Regions from separate parts of the Pseudomonas sp. LBUM1649 genome, predicted to be linked through region 2. Evidence: riboswitches for the same ligand, from Rfam matches in the RefSeq annotation. Region 2 holds a riboswitch; each other region holds the start of a gene.
What was found. Region 2 has a riboswitch for cobalamin ahead of cobO (cob(I)yrinic acid a,c-diamide adenosyltransferase). Riboswitches for the same ligand answer to the same signal wherever they lie in the genome.
Positions count from the first base shown of each region.

Region 1: linked by a shared signal. The riboswitch ahead of ACA058_RS13520 (ABC transporter substrate-binding protein) and the one ahead of cobO (cob(I)yrinic acid a,c-diamide adenosyltransferase) in region 2 are both predicted to bind cobalamin.
Region 3: linked by a shared signal. The riboswitch ahead of ACA058_RS18195 (CbtB domain-containing protein) and the one ahead of cobO (cob(I)yrinic acid a,c-diamide adenosyltransferase) in region 2 are both predicted to bind cobalamin.

Region 1 is NZ_CP166807.1:2,879,542-2,883,818, forward strand. It holds gene ACA058_RS13510 (ABC transporter ATP-binding protein) at 1-433, opposite strand, end outside; gene ACA058_RS13515 (FecCD family ABC transporter permease) at 430-1,446, opposite strand; gene ACA058_RS13520 (ABC transporter substrate-binding protein) at 1,443-2,456, opposite strand; cobalamin riboswitch at 2,605-2,799, opposite strand; gene ACA058_RS13525 (acetyltransferase domain-containing protein) at 2,859-4,031, opposite strand.
Region 2 is NZ_CP166807.1:1,767,916-1,772,192, forward strand. It holds gene ACA058_RS08185 (PQQ-dependent sugar dehydrogenase) at 1-1,144, opposite strand, end outside; gene ACA058_RS08190 (hypothetical protein) at 1,212-1,796, opposite strand; cobalamin riboswitch at 1,949-2,182, shown strand; gene cobO (cob(I)yrinic acid a,c-diamide adenosyltransferase) at 2,265-2,876, shown strand; gene ACA058_RS08200 (cobyrinic acid a,c-diamide synthase CobB) at 2,873-4,273, shown strand; gene bluB (5,6-dimethylbenzimidazole synthase) at 4,270-4,277, shown strand, end outside.
Region 3 is NZ_CP166807.1:3,922,014-3,926,290, forward strand. It holds gene cobN (cobaltochelatase subunit CobN) at 1-569, opposite strand, end outside; gene cobW (cobalamin biosynthesis protein CobW) at 573-1,655, opposite strand; cobalamin riboswitch at 1,755-1,966, opposite strand; cobalamin riboswitch at 2,222-2,446, shown strand; gene ACA058_RS18195 (CbtB domain-containing protein) at 2,569-2,763, shown strand; gene ACA058_RS18200 (CbtA family protein) at 2,775-3,479, shown strand; gene ACA058_RS18205 (cobalamin biosynthesis protein) at 3,476-3,889, shown strand; gene cobM (precorrin-4 C(11)-methyltransferase) at 3,973-4,277, shown strand, end outside.

The sequences.
Region 1 (4,277 bases), 1.1 Mb from region 2:
TGCGCCTGCTCAGGTGCGTCGCATCCACGTCGTGCAGGGCTTGATGGACGATGTCATCGTCCGCCTTCGACCATGGACTCAAGGCCGACAGCCACGGCGTTCGGCCCAGGGCCACGGCATCGAACACACGGATCGCATCCAGTGTGTCGGCTTGCTGTTCAACCACCGCCAGGGTTTGTGCGATGGTTCGCCGCGACAGTGCCTTGAGGCTTTGGCCGGTGAGATGGATGGCTCCCCGGCTGGGGAGACGCACGCCGGCCAGCAGTTTGAGCAGCGTGGATTTTCCCGAACCGTTGGGCCCGATAAGACCCAGGGTTTCGCCACGACGAATGTCCAAGTGGATCTCGTGCAGTAATTCAACATCGCGGATAGAGAATCCGATGCCGGAACAACTCAATACGGGTTCGTCGATAACAGGCGCAGCAGCATTCATCGGGCATTCCTCCGACCGACCAGGATCAGCGCGAACACTGGCGCGCCGACCAATGCAGTGATCACGCCAACCGGAATCACCTGGCCCTTGATCAGCGTCCGGGACAGAACATCGGCGGCAATCAGAAACACCGCACCGCCCAGCGCGCTGGCCGGCAGCAGGCGCGTATGCCGAGTGCCCAGCAACAGCCTTGCGGCGTGGGGTATGACCAGTCCAACAAAACCGATGGAGCCGACAATCGACACCATCACCGCCGTCACCAAGGCGGCACAACTGATCAACAGAAATTGCACAGGACGTACCGCAATGCCGAGCGAGGCCGCGGAGTCGGCGCCAAAGGTGAAGGCATCCAGCGCACGCCGGTGCCACAGGCAAACCGCGAGACCGGCTATCGCAATCGGTACGGCCAGCCACACGGAGGGCCAGCGCACGCCACTGAGATTGCCCAGCAACCAGAACATGATGCCGCGAGCCTGTTCGGAACTGGCCGACTTGGTGATCAAGAACGCCGTGAGCGCATTGAACAGTTGCGAGCCGGCAATCCCCGCCAGGATGATCTGCCCGGTACTGCCAGGCGAACCACTGGCACGGCCCAGCAACACAACGACGGCGAAGGCAGCGACGGCACCGGAAAACGCCCCGACCGACATCGAAATCGCCCCGGCACCCAAGCCCAGCAACGCCACCAGCACCGCCCCCGTCGAGGCCCCCGCGGAAATGCCGAGCAGGTAAGGATCGGCCAACGGGTTACGCAGCAGCGATTGCAGGATCACCCCGCAGGTCGCCAGGCCCGCCCCGCAAGCCGCCGCCACCAGCGCGCGAGTCAGGCGGTAGTTCCAGACGATGCCCTCGTCGATGGGATCGAGGGCGTAACCGGCCGTCCACAGTTTGTTGGCCAGCACCTGGAACACCACACTGGGCTCGATGCGGGTTTCACCGATGGCCACACCGGCAATCACGGCCAGAAGCAGTATCACCAGTGCCAGCAGAGTGCGAATCAGCGTCGCGGTCATTTTGGCAGGTCGTAGCTGTTGATGGCCGTTGCCAGCGATTCGAGACCGTCGAACATTCTCACGCTGGCCTGCATGGCCATGGCGTCGAGGATAATGATGCGGTTGTTTTTCACGGCGTCCATGTTGCGGGTCACGGGATCGCTACGCAGGAATTCCAGCTTTTTTTGATAGTCATCGGCCGGGAAACGACGGCGATCCATGCGGGCGATGACCAGAAACGTCGGGTTGGCCTTGGCGATGGTTTCCCAGCCAACGGTTGGCCACTCTTCGTCGGACTGCACCACATTGCGCACGCCCAAGGTGCCCAGCATGAAGTCGGGAATGCCCTTGTGCCCGGCGACATAGGGATCGATATCCAGACTGGCACTGGAAAACCAGACCAGCGCGCTGGTGTGCGTAAGGTCTTTGTCTTGCACAGAGGCAATGGACTTGGCCAAGCTGGCCTGCAGTTGCGCGTTCAGCTGCTGTGCACGCGCCTGGACATCAAAAACCTCAGCCAGCTGGGTGATGCTTTTGTAGATGCTTTCAATACGAAACGGCTGCAGGCGGGTGCCATCGGCACCCACCAGGTTGTCCTTAGACTCGCAGTCCGAGGGCATGAGATAGGTCGGAATCTGCAGTTCGTGAAACTGCTCGCGGGTAGCGACTGCGCCTTGCGGGCCGACCATCCATTCCAGCTCGACGGCGACCAGTTCCGGGCGTTTGCCGATCACCGACTCGAAACTCGGCTCGTTATCGGCCAGGCGTTCGGTCTTGTCGTTTTGCGCCTTGTACTGACCCAGTACATCATTGAACCACAGCGAAGTACCGACCAGTTTGTCACCGAGTCCCAAGGCAAAGAGCATTTCGGTGCCGGCCTGGCCGATCGTCACAGCCTGGGCGGGGGCCTGCGCGAACGTCAGTGTGCTGCCGCAGTTCTCAATCGTCAGCGGGTAATGAGTGGGGGAGGCATAGGCGAGGGAAGAAACACCCAGGCCTGTGACGAGGGCGAAAAAGCGCGGCAACAGCATGATGCAATCTCCATTTGAACCGTACACGCAGCAAGGGTGCAAGGTCTGGAAAACACATCATCGAGCGCTGCCGAAAAAGCAGTGCAAGGCCCGATCACCTGAGTGACGCGCGCGCAAGGATGTCCTTCCCGGACACCCCGCCGGTTAGTGATTTGTTGCTTGGCCGGCAGGTCTCCTGACTGATGCGTCATGGCGTGCTCCAGCCTTCCCGGGAATCGATCCCAGTGGCAGTTCAGGAGCAGGCTCGGCACCTACAGTTGCGGGGGCAGTTCCGTTTGATGCGTTGGCAGCATCACGGATTCCCTATTAATCCCATTTGGGAACCGGCGGCGGCATGGTAGTCGATCATGCCGCCCGAGGCGAACCCATCTCTTGATCAGAAGCCCCGATAAGAAGTCCCGATCAGAAGTATTTGAGCCAGCCGATATCGCGACGACGCGCCTTCAGTGCGGCGAACCAGCGCACCGGCAGATACAGCGATGCAGCCAGGAGCACGGCCGTCAGCCACACGGCCCACATGCCGTCGAAGCCGAAGTAGTCGCCCTGATTCAGACCGAACAACGCCACGCTGAGCAGATACAGCATTTTCAGCACATAAAGATGGAGCAAGTAGAAGAACATCGGTGCCGCACCAAATACCGCCAGGGTGCTGATCCACTTGTGTTGCCGGGCCCGCTCAAAGCCAAGCAGCAGCAACAGCCCCACGCCTAGCGTCAGACACAGGAACAGCAGGGAAGGTGGGTATTTGGTGATGTTGAAAAAACTCATGAGGGTGTGTGTGGTGTTTTCATAAACCACCCAATGTGCCTCGCCATAACCGTTGACCAGGCGCAGGGTGATGAAGCCGATCAATGCGCTGGCCCCAGCCAGCAACAGATAGCGCTGACGCACGGCGGCCGAGGTTGAGCGTGCGAACCAGGGGCCGATGCAGTAACCCAGGGCGATGACGCCGATCCACGGCAGCACGGGGTAGGAACTGCGCAGGCGCAAGTTGTCGGAGAAATCGATCCAGCCGCGATCATGCAAAATGGCCCAAGGCAGGTGCAGCGCCGATCCGGCCGGGAAGTGCAGGGGATCGAGCAGGTTGTGCCCGCCGACGATGACAAGACCCAGGACACACAGGATTGGCCGAGGTAGCCAGGCCAGTGCAGCGAGGGCAATCATGCTGACACCAATCGCCCAGATCACCTGCAGGTAAATCACAGTGGGGGGGAACTGGAAGGTCCAGGCGAAATTCACCAGGGTGAACTCCAGCACAACCAGGAACAGGCCACGCTTGAACAGGAACATCGATACATCGTTCTTGCCCTGGTGCTTTTCGCCGTACAGGTAAGCGGACAGTCCAGTGAGAAGCACGAACACCGGCGCACATAAATGGGCGAGCGTCCGGCTGAAAAACAACGTCGGCTCAGTGCTGTCGATGAGCATCGGGTCGGCGACCTGGCGGTGCAGAAAAAACGTCTCGCGCACGTGATCCAGCAGCATGAATATGATCACCAAGCCCCTGAGGGCATCGATGGACATCAGGCGCTGGCTTAGGCTGGTGATGGGCGGGATCTGAACAAGGTTTGTCATCGAAAGTCGCAGGCAGGGGGTGGATCACTCTGCCGGTAAACAACCGACAGCCAATGTGTTGATATAACGTAACATATAATGTTGGTTTGTGGGCTAGTTAGTTAACCTGGGCTGCTCGCCCAATGAGTTTTTTTATCATGTAAAGGAGCGCAAACTGAGCGACCTGGCGTTCGAATGACGGGTCGCGGTCGGCTGGCATGTTGTCATCTCGGGCACCCTGGGTAAGGACTTCGCGGGTACGATGAG
Region 2 (4,277 bases):
AGGGCACGAAAATCACTTTGTAACCGCTGTGCGGCTTGCGGTTCCATGAGCCATGTTGGCCGATGAATGCGCCTTCCTTGAACTGCGCCGGCAACCTGTTGCCTTCGGCGAATGTCAGGCCCAGTGAGGCGGTGTGGGGGCCCACCGCGTAGTCCGGGGCAATCGCCTTGGCCACCAGGTCGGGGTTTTGCGGTTCGACCCGAATGTCGATGTGCTGGCCGTAATAGCTGAATGGCCAGCCATAGAAGCCGCCATCTTTGACCGAGGTGATGTAGTCCGGCACGAGGTCGCTGCCGATTTCGTCTCGCTCGTTGACGGCCGTCCACAGCGCCCCGCTTTGTGGCTCCCAGGCCATGCCGTTGGGGTTGCGCAGGCCTGAAGCGAAGATCCGGTGGTTACCGGTAGCGCGATCCACTTCCCAGATCGCCGCGCGCCCTTGCTCCTGGTCCATGCCGTTTTCGCCGACGTTACTGTTGGAGCCCACCGTGACGTACAGCTTGCTGCCGTCCTTGCTGGCGATGACGTTTTTGGTCCAGTGGTGATTCAGGGTGCCCCCCGGCAGGTCGACGACTTTGATCGGTTGTGACTTGATTGCCGTGTCACCGTTTTCATAGTGGAAGCGCAACAGCCGGTCGGTGTCGGCAACGTACAGGTCACTGCCGACCAGGGTCATGCCAAAGGGCGAGTTGAGGTTTTCCAGGAATACCGTGCGGGTTTCGGCGATGCCATCGTGGTTGGTGTCGCGCAGCAGTGTGATGCGGTTCGGGCTCGGCACGGCGGCACCGGCGCGCCCCATGACTTTCTTGGTGATCCAGCCCTTGATGCCTTTGTTGTCATCGGGTTTGGGCGGGGCATTGGTTTCGGCGACCAGCACGTCGCCATTGGGCAGCACGTATAGCCAGCGCGGATGATCGAGGTTCTCGGCAAATGCGCCGACCTGAGTGCCGCTGGCCGCGACGGGTTTTGCGCCGTCCGCCCAGCCGATGGCCGGGGCGATGTTCATCGTCGGGAACAGTGTCTTGTTCGGTTCCGGGAGCTTGGGGGACGGCCCGGTGCCGTCGTTGACTTGCAAGCGGGCGGTTTCGCCACAGGCGGCGAGCCCTCCCGCTAACGCGATGACGAAAACCAGCTGAGACGTGCGCATTGCTGACATTCCCTATGAATGAAGTGACTTAAATCATAGAGAAGCGTGACAGCCCGATGGTTCAACCCTAGCCGCGAGCTTCCTTGAGCAGCACGGCGATACCGGGGTGATAGTGGCCGGCTTCATTGCGCAGTTTGCGGTAGGCATAAGGGAAATACCAGGCCACGGCGCAGCAGTGCTCCTTTTGCAGGTCATCGACCATGTCCTGGAGTTCTTCGGGGGTGGTCCCTTGTTGGCTCTTGTGCGGTGCGACGAACAGGCAGCCGATTTTCAGGTCGCTGGCGTAGCTGATTTTTTTCGCGTCGCTGGTGATGTCTTGCAGGGCCTGGGTCAGGTTCAGGCTGTTGACCCGTGGCCAGCGTTGGGTGGTCTGCAGCCAGGCGCGTGCTTCGGTCGTGGCGATAAACAGATCGGCGCGGCCGTTGCGTTCGCCTTCTTCGGTCTGTTTGCGCGTGGGCGATTGTTGCAGCGTGATCATCTCGGCCATCCATGCGGCGGCGGAAAGCAGGCCGAGGTTGGCTTTTTCGTCGAGCCAGTAGGGTGTCTCGCTGTCGCCGCGCACGGCGTTATAGCGGTCGATACAGACGAACCAGCGTTCCAGTACCCGACGCAGGAATTCCAGCTTCGGATTGCTGATGATCATGCCTTGCATGGGACTCACCCTTGTTCTTGTATTGTGGGGTTGTGGCTATTTGATATCGCCGCTGTGAGTGTGACACAAGATTGACGTCATTTTATGGATGGGTGGTAGTTATTCGTTCCGGTACCGCGTCTTCAATTGACGCTCCACCCCCAACCCTCTAACCTTCGCCGCTTGTTTCAGGTGCTCTGTGACTTGGGTCGACAGAGTGAAACAGGGAAGCCGGTGAGTGAGCGCTTCAGTCGATGAAGCCCTGCGATCCCGGCGCTGCCCCCGCAACGGTAAATGAGTGAAAACTGCGTCTGAAGCCACTGCGTCGATCTGTGACGCGGGAAGGCGCGCAGTCCGGCATCACGCCGCTCATGAGCCCGGAGACCGGCCTGATCCATCCAAGCGGCATCACGGTGGGCGATGCCAGGCTTCTTGCCATCTATTCTTGTGCCTGCCCGCCGTTAATCCTGCCTCAACGGAGAGCTCCCCATGTCTGATACCCCTGATCGTGACGAACGTCATCTGGCGCGCATGCTGCGCAAAAAGGCCGTGATCGACGAACGCATCGCCAATTCCCCGAACGAATGCGGACTGCTGCTGGTGCTCACCGGCAACGGCAAAGGCAAGAGCAGCTCGGCGTTCGGCATGCTCGCGCGCGCCATGGGGCATGGCATGCAGTGCGGAGTGGTGCAGTTCATCAAGGGGCGCAACAGCACCGGCGAAGAGTTGTTCTTCCGACGCGTCCCCGAGCAGGTGCGTTTTCATGTGATGGGCGAGGGCTTCACCTGGGAGACCCAGGATCGCCAGCGCGACATCGCGGCTGCCGAAGCGGCCTGGGCGGTGTCGCAGCAACTGCTGCGCGATCCATCGATCGGCCTGGTGGTGCTGGACGAACTGAACATCGCCCTCAAGCACGGCTACCTCGATCTCGATCAGGTGCTCAGCGATTTGCAGGCGCGCCCGCCCATGCAGCACGTGGTGGTCACCGGTCGCGGCGCCAAGCCGGAGATGGTCGAGCTGGCTGACACCGTCACCGAAATGGGCATGATCAAGCACGCCTTCCAGGCCGGTATCAAAGCGCAAAAAGGCGTCGAGCTGTGAATCAACCTCTTCATTGCCCGGCAGTACTGATTGCCGCGCCGGCGTCCGGTCAGGGCAAGACCACCGTGACCGCCGCGCTGGCCCGGTTGCATCGTAACCAGGGACGCAAGGTTCGCGTGTTCAAGTGCGGCCCGGATTTTCTCGACCCGATGATCCTCGAACGCGCCAGCGGTGCGCCGGTGTATCAGCTGGACATGTGGATGGTCGGCGAGCAGGACAGTCGCCGCCTGTTGTGGGAGGCTGCCAGCGACGCCGACCTGATCCTGATCGAAGGCGTCATGGGGCTGTTCGATGGTACGCCGTCCAGTGCTGATCTGGCGCGGCATTTCGGCGTGCCGGTGCTCGGTGTGATCGACGGCACCGCCATGGCCCAGACCTTTGGTGCACTGGCCCTGGGCCTGGCGCGCTATCAGCCGGACTTGCCGTTTGCCGGCGTGCTGGCCAACCGCGTGGGCACCCTGCGCCACGCACAACTGCTCGAAGGCAGCCTGACCGAAGGCCTGCGCTGGTACGGCGCGTTGTCCCGGGAGATCGGGATCGAATTGCCGAGCCGCCACCTTGGCCTGGTGCAGGCCAGTGAGTTGAATGACCTGGATGTGCGCCTCGATGCAGCGGCCGACGCCCTGGCCAGCAGTTGTGAGGTCGCGCTCCCGCCGGCGGTGGAATTCGCCGCGCCAGATGTGGTGACTGTTGAACCCTTGCTGGCTGGCGTGCGCATTGCCGTGGCCCGTGATGAAGCGTTTGCCTTTACCTATGGCGCGAGCCTGGATTTGTTGCGGGCGATGGGGGCCGAACTGCGGTTTTTCTCGCCGATCCGTGACGCCGCGCTGCCACACGCTGATAGCCTCTATCTGCCGGGCGGTTACCCGGAATTGCACCACGTGGCGCTGTCGCAGAACACCTCGATGCTGACTGCAATCCGCGCTCACCACGCCGCCGGCAAACCCTTGCTGGCCGAATGCGGCGGCATGCTTTATTTGCTCGATTCGCTGACCGATGTCGAGGGCACGCGTGCAGAGCTGGTGGGCTTGTTGAAGGGCGATGCGGTAATGCAGAAGCGCCTTGCTGCATTGGCTCTGCAAGCGGTGGAGCTGCCGGAAGGCTCATTGCGCGGGCACACTTATCATCATTCGCTGACCAGTACCGAGCTTGAGCCGATTGCCCGTGGTCTGAGTCCTAACGGCGGGCGAGGGGCAGAGGCGGTATATCGTGAGGGGCGGATGACAGCCTCTTATGTGCACTTCTATTTTCCGTCCAATCCGTCGGCGATTGCCGCGCTGTTTGCGCCTGACCGTTCGGACGCCTTCGCGAGCAGGCTCGCTCCCACATTGGTAAGTGAATTGCCTGAAGAAATGCGGTCCACTGTGGGAGCGAGCCTGCTCGCGAAGAGGCCATGACCGA
Region 3 (4,277 bases), 2.2 Mb from region 2:
TCGCTCAATTGCGCGGGGCTTTTTTGCGGGTGGTAAATCGCCGTGCGCGGCAGGGTTTGTGGCTCGGCCCAGGTGTAGTCGCGATCCAGCCAGCGATTGGCCAGGCAGCGGAAAAAGTCGAGGGCATTGCCCATGCCGCCCTGTCGCAGAAATTGCCAAAGCCGGTCGCGATCCTCAACGCCCACGGTGCTCAGGTCACTGAGATCCGGGTCCGGGCGATCATCGCCCGGCACCAGAATCAGCTGCACACCACGCTGCGACAACTCCACCAGCCGCTCGACGCCGTAACGCCAATAGGCAATGCCGCCGTGCAGCGAAATCAGAATGACTTTGGCGTGACGCAGTACTTCGTCGACATACAGATCGACTGAAGCATGATTCTGCACCTGCATCGGGTTGGCCAGGCGCACGCTCGGGTAGTCGTCGGGTAACTGCTGCGCCGCTTCGGCGAGCAGGGCCAGGCTGGAGTCGCCGCTGCACAGGATCACCAGTTCGGCGGGGGTTTGTCCAAGGTCGACAATGTTGTCATCCGACACGAATCCGCCGGGCTGGGTCCTGAGCAGGTGCATGGGTTACACGCTGAGCGCGGCGCGCAATTGCGCTTCGAGCATTGCAGCGTCCAGTGCCTGGCCAATCAACACCAGACGGGTGGTGCGCGCTTCTTCGGCGCCCCACTGACGGTCGAAATGCTTGTCGAAACGGGTGCCCACGCCCTGGATCAGCAGGCGCATCGGTTTGTTCGGGACCGCGGCAAAGCCTTTGACGCGCAGGATGCCGTGCTGAACCACCAGTTGGGTCAGCGCGTCCATCAGCAGACTTTCGTCGGATGCCGGCAGTTCGATGGAGATCGAATCGAAGGCATCGTGATCGTGGTCATCATGCTCCCCCTCAACATCAGCGTCGCCGTCATGGTGATGATCGTGATGGCTGTGGCGGCTGTCGATGTGTTCTTCGGAACCGGCGCCAAGGCCGATCAGCACGTCCAGCGGCAGGCGGCCGCTGCAGGCTTCGATGACTTTCACCGCTGGCGGCAATTCCTCGGCGACTTCCAGGCGCACACGGGCCAGGTCTTCAGGGCTGATCAGGTCGGCCTTGTTGAGGATCACCAGGTCGGCGCTGGACAGCTGGTCGGCGAACAGCTCGTGCAGCGGCGATTCGTGGTCCAGGTTCGGGTCAAGTTTGCGCTGGGCGTCGACCTGGTCCGGGAACGCGGCGAAGGTGCCAGCCGCCACGGCCGGGCTATCGACCACGGTAATCACCGCATCAACGGTGCAGGCGCTGCGGATTTCCGGCCACTGGAAGGCCTGGACCAGAGGTTTAGGCAGGGCGAGGCCGGACGTTTCGATCAGGATATGGTCGAGGTCGCCGCGACGGGCCACCAGTTCGCGCATCACCGGGAAGAACTCTTCTTGTACGGTGCAGCACAGGCAGCCGTTGGCCAGTTCGTAGACACGGCCATTGGCTTCTTCTTCGGTGCAACCGATGGAGCACTGCTTGAGGATTTCGCCGTCAATGCCCAGCTCGCCGAACTCGTTGACGATCACCGCGATGCGGCGGCCCTGGGCGTTGTCGAGCATGTGCCGCAGCAGGGTGGTTTTGCCCGAGCCGAGGAAGCCGGTGACGATGGTGACGGGGAGTTTGGCCAGTGTTTTCATCGGATGCCCTTTGGCAAGGTGGCGGGCATACGGGACGAGAACCGGCTACGCACAAACGCGCCGGAAGCGTTCGCCACCGGATCACCCCGCCCGGTTGTTGTGAGAATCTGTATCGAGGCAGGTCTCCTGGCTGACGGCTGGCCAGTCGTTGGACTGGCGGTTGCTGCGCCTTCCCGCTCGCACCATGGCTGGCGCATGCAGTGGCATGGCAGAAACTGAACCGTTCACAGTTGCGGGGGCAGCCGCGGCATTGACCGCGTTCCCTTCTTAGCTTCGACAAACGCCGAAGAACCTCGAAAGCGCAAGGCTACGCATGGTATTGGGGCGGGTCAATGTCCGATCAGAGAACCTGTGGGCAGGAGCGCTACCTGTGGCGAGGGGATTTAGCGAAACGTCGCACCGCCCCGTTCGGCGGCGAAGCCGTCGCAAAACCTGCTTGTGGGGTATGACAGAAAAATGCAGGGGGCCGCTTCGCAGCCCAACGGGGATAAATCCCCTCGCCACAGGTCCCCTCGCCACAAAGATGAGAACCCTTCCAATTGACGCCCGCCCCTCGCCCATGCTCTCCTACGCATCTTGTTACGGGTGCCCTTCACAGGGTGAAACGGGAAACCGGTGAATCATGTGCTTTACTTCAAGCCATGTCAGTCCGGTGCTGCCCCCGCAACGGTAAACGAGCGAAGCGTCAGATCCACTGTGCCAATGCGGCATGGGAAGGTGACGCTGGAAGGTTTAGGCTAACGCCTGCGCCCCTCGTGAGCCCGGAGACCGGCCCGCAACACAAAGTGACCAACACGATCACTCAAATCAACAAACCCGCGGTGGGCGGGCGCTGTTCGGACTTCTGCGCGCTCGGTCGTGCGGGGCTCTGCTTGCGCTCATATTCCCCGCTGACAGAACAGAGGGAAGCGCCATGTCGATTATCAGCAGCACCGGCCACAGCAGTACCGCCAGCAGCACCACTACCCTGTCCCAACGCCTGATCGCCGCCGTTTGTGCGTCGATCCTCGGCGCTAGCCTTGTGTATTTCGCCGGCTTCTCGCACATCGAAGCCGTTCACAACGCTGCTCACGATACGCGCCACAGTTCCGCGTTCCCGTGCCATTGAGACCTGCCGACATGATCAAGCGTATTGCGCAAACCGCAGGTTTCACCGGGCTGCTGGCCGCCCTGCTGCTGACCTTGCTGCAAAGTTTCTGGGTCGCCCCGCTGATTTTGCAGGCCGAGACCTACGAAAAATCCGAGCCGGCCGCCGTTGAAGTCCACGAACACGCCGCGGGCGTCGCTGCCCACACCCACGACGCCCAAGCCTGGGAGCCGGAAGACGGCTGGCAGCGCGTGCTGTCGACCACTGGCGGTAACCTGGTGGTGGCGGTCGGTTTCGCCCTGATGCTCGCCGGTCTCTATACCCTGTGCGCGCCGACCAAAACCTCCCAGGGCCTGCTCTGGGGCCTGGCCGGTTATGCGACTTTCGTGCTGGCGCCGACCATTGGCCTGCCGCCTGAACTGCCAGGCACGGCGGCTGCCGATCTGGCGCAACGGCAGATTTGGTGGATCGGCACCGCCGCCTCCACCGCAGTCGGCATCGCCCTGATCGTGTTCAGCCGTCACTGGCTGATGAAGATCCTCGGCGTGGCGATCCTTGCCGTTCCGCATGTGATTGGCGCACCGCAACCGCAAGTGCACTCGATGCTCGCCCCGCAAGCCCTGGAGGCGCAGTTCAAAATCGCTTCGCAGCTGACCAACGTCGCGTTCTGGCTGGCCCTGGGCCTGATCAGCGCCTGGTTGTTCCGCCGCAAAAGCGATGGCCAGTACCACGCATGACTGACCTCAGCACAGCGCCGACCCTGGTGGTCGGCCTGGGCTGCCAGCGCGGCTGCCCCGTCAGCACGTTGCGGGCACTGCTCGACCAGGCACTGCAGGCGCACCAGATCGAACTGCATCAGATCAAGGCCCTGGCCAGCATCGATTTGAAGCGCGACGAACCGGCCCTGATCGAACTGGCCGAACAGCTTGGGTTACAGATGCTGTACTTCAGCAGCGAACAATTGGCCGCCTATCAACCGCACCTCAGCCACCATTCGCAGATCGCGTTCGAGCGTACCGGCTGTTACGGCGTGGCGGAAAGTGCCGCTCTGGCATTAGCCGAACAGCTGACCCAGTCACCGGCGAAATTGCTGATCCCGCGACAAAAATATGCCCAGGCCACTCTCGCATTGGCTGGCGCCGCGTAAAATCCTCGATAATCCGCGCATTCGATCATGAGCAATCTTCATCTGAAGCCTTGCCCAGCCCCCATTTTCAACAGGAACCTTTGATGACCGTCTACTTCATTGGCGCAGGTCCCGGCGACCCCGAACTGATCACCGTCAAAGGCCAGCGGCTGATTCGCGGCTGCCCGGTGATCATCTATGCCGGATCGCTGGTGCCCGCCGCCGTGCTGGAAGGACACCGCGCCGAACAGGTGGTCAACAGCGCCGAACTGCACCTGGAACAGATCATCGAACTGATCAAGACGGCCCATGCCAAGGGTCAGGACGTGGCTCGCGTGCATTCCGGAGACCCGAGCCTGTATGGCGCCATAGGCGAGCAGATTCGCCATCTGCGTGAGCTCGATATTCC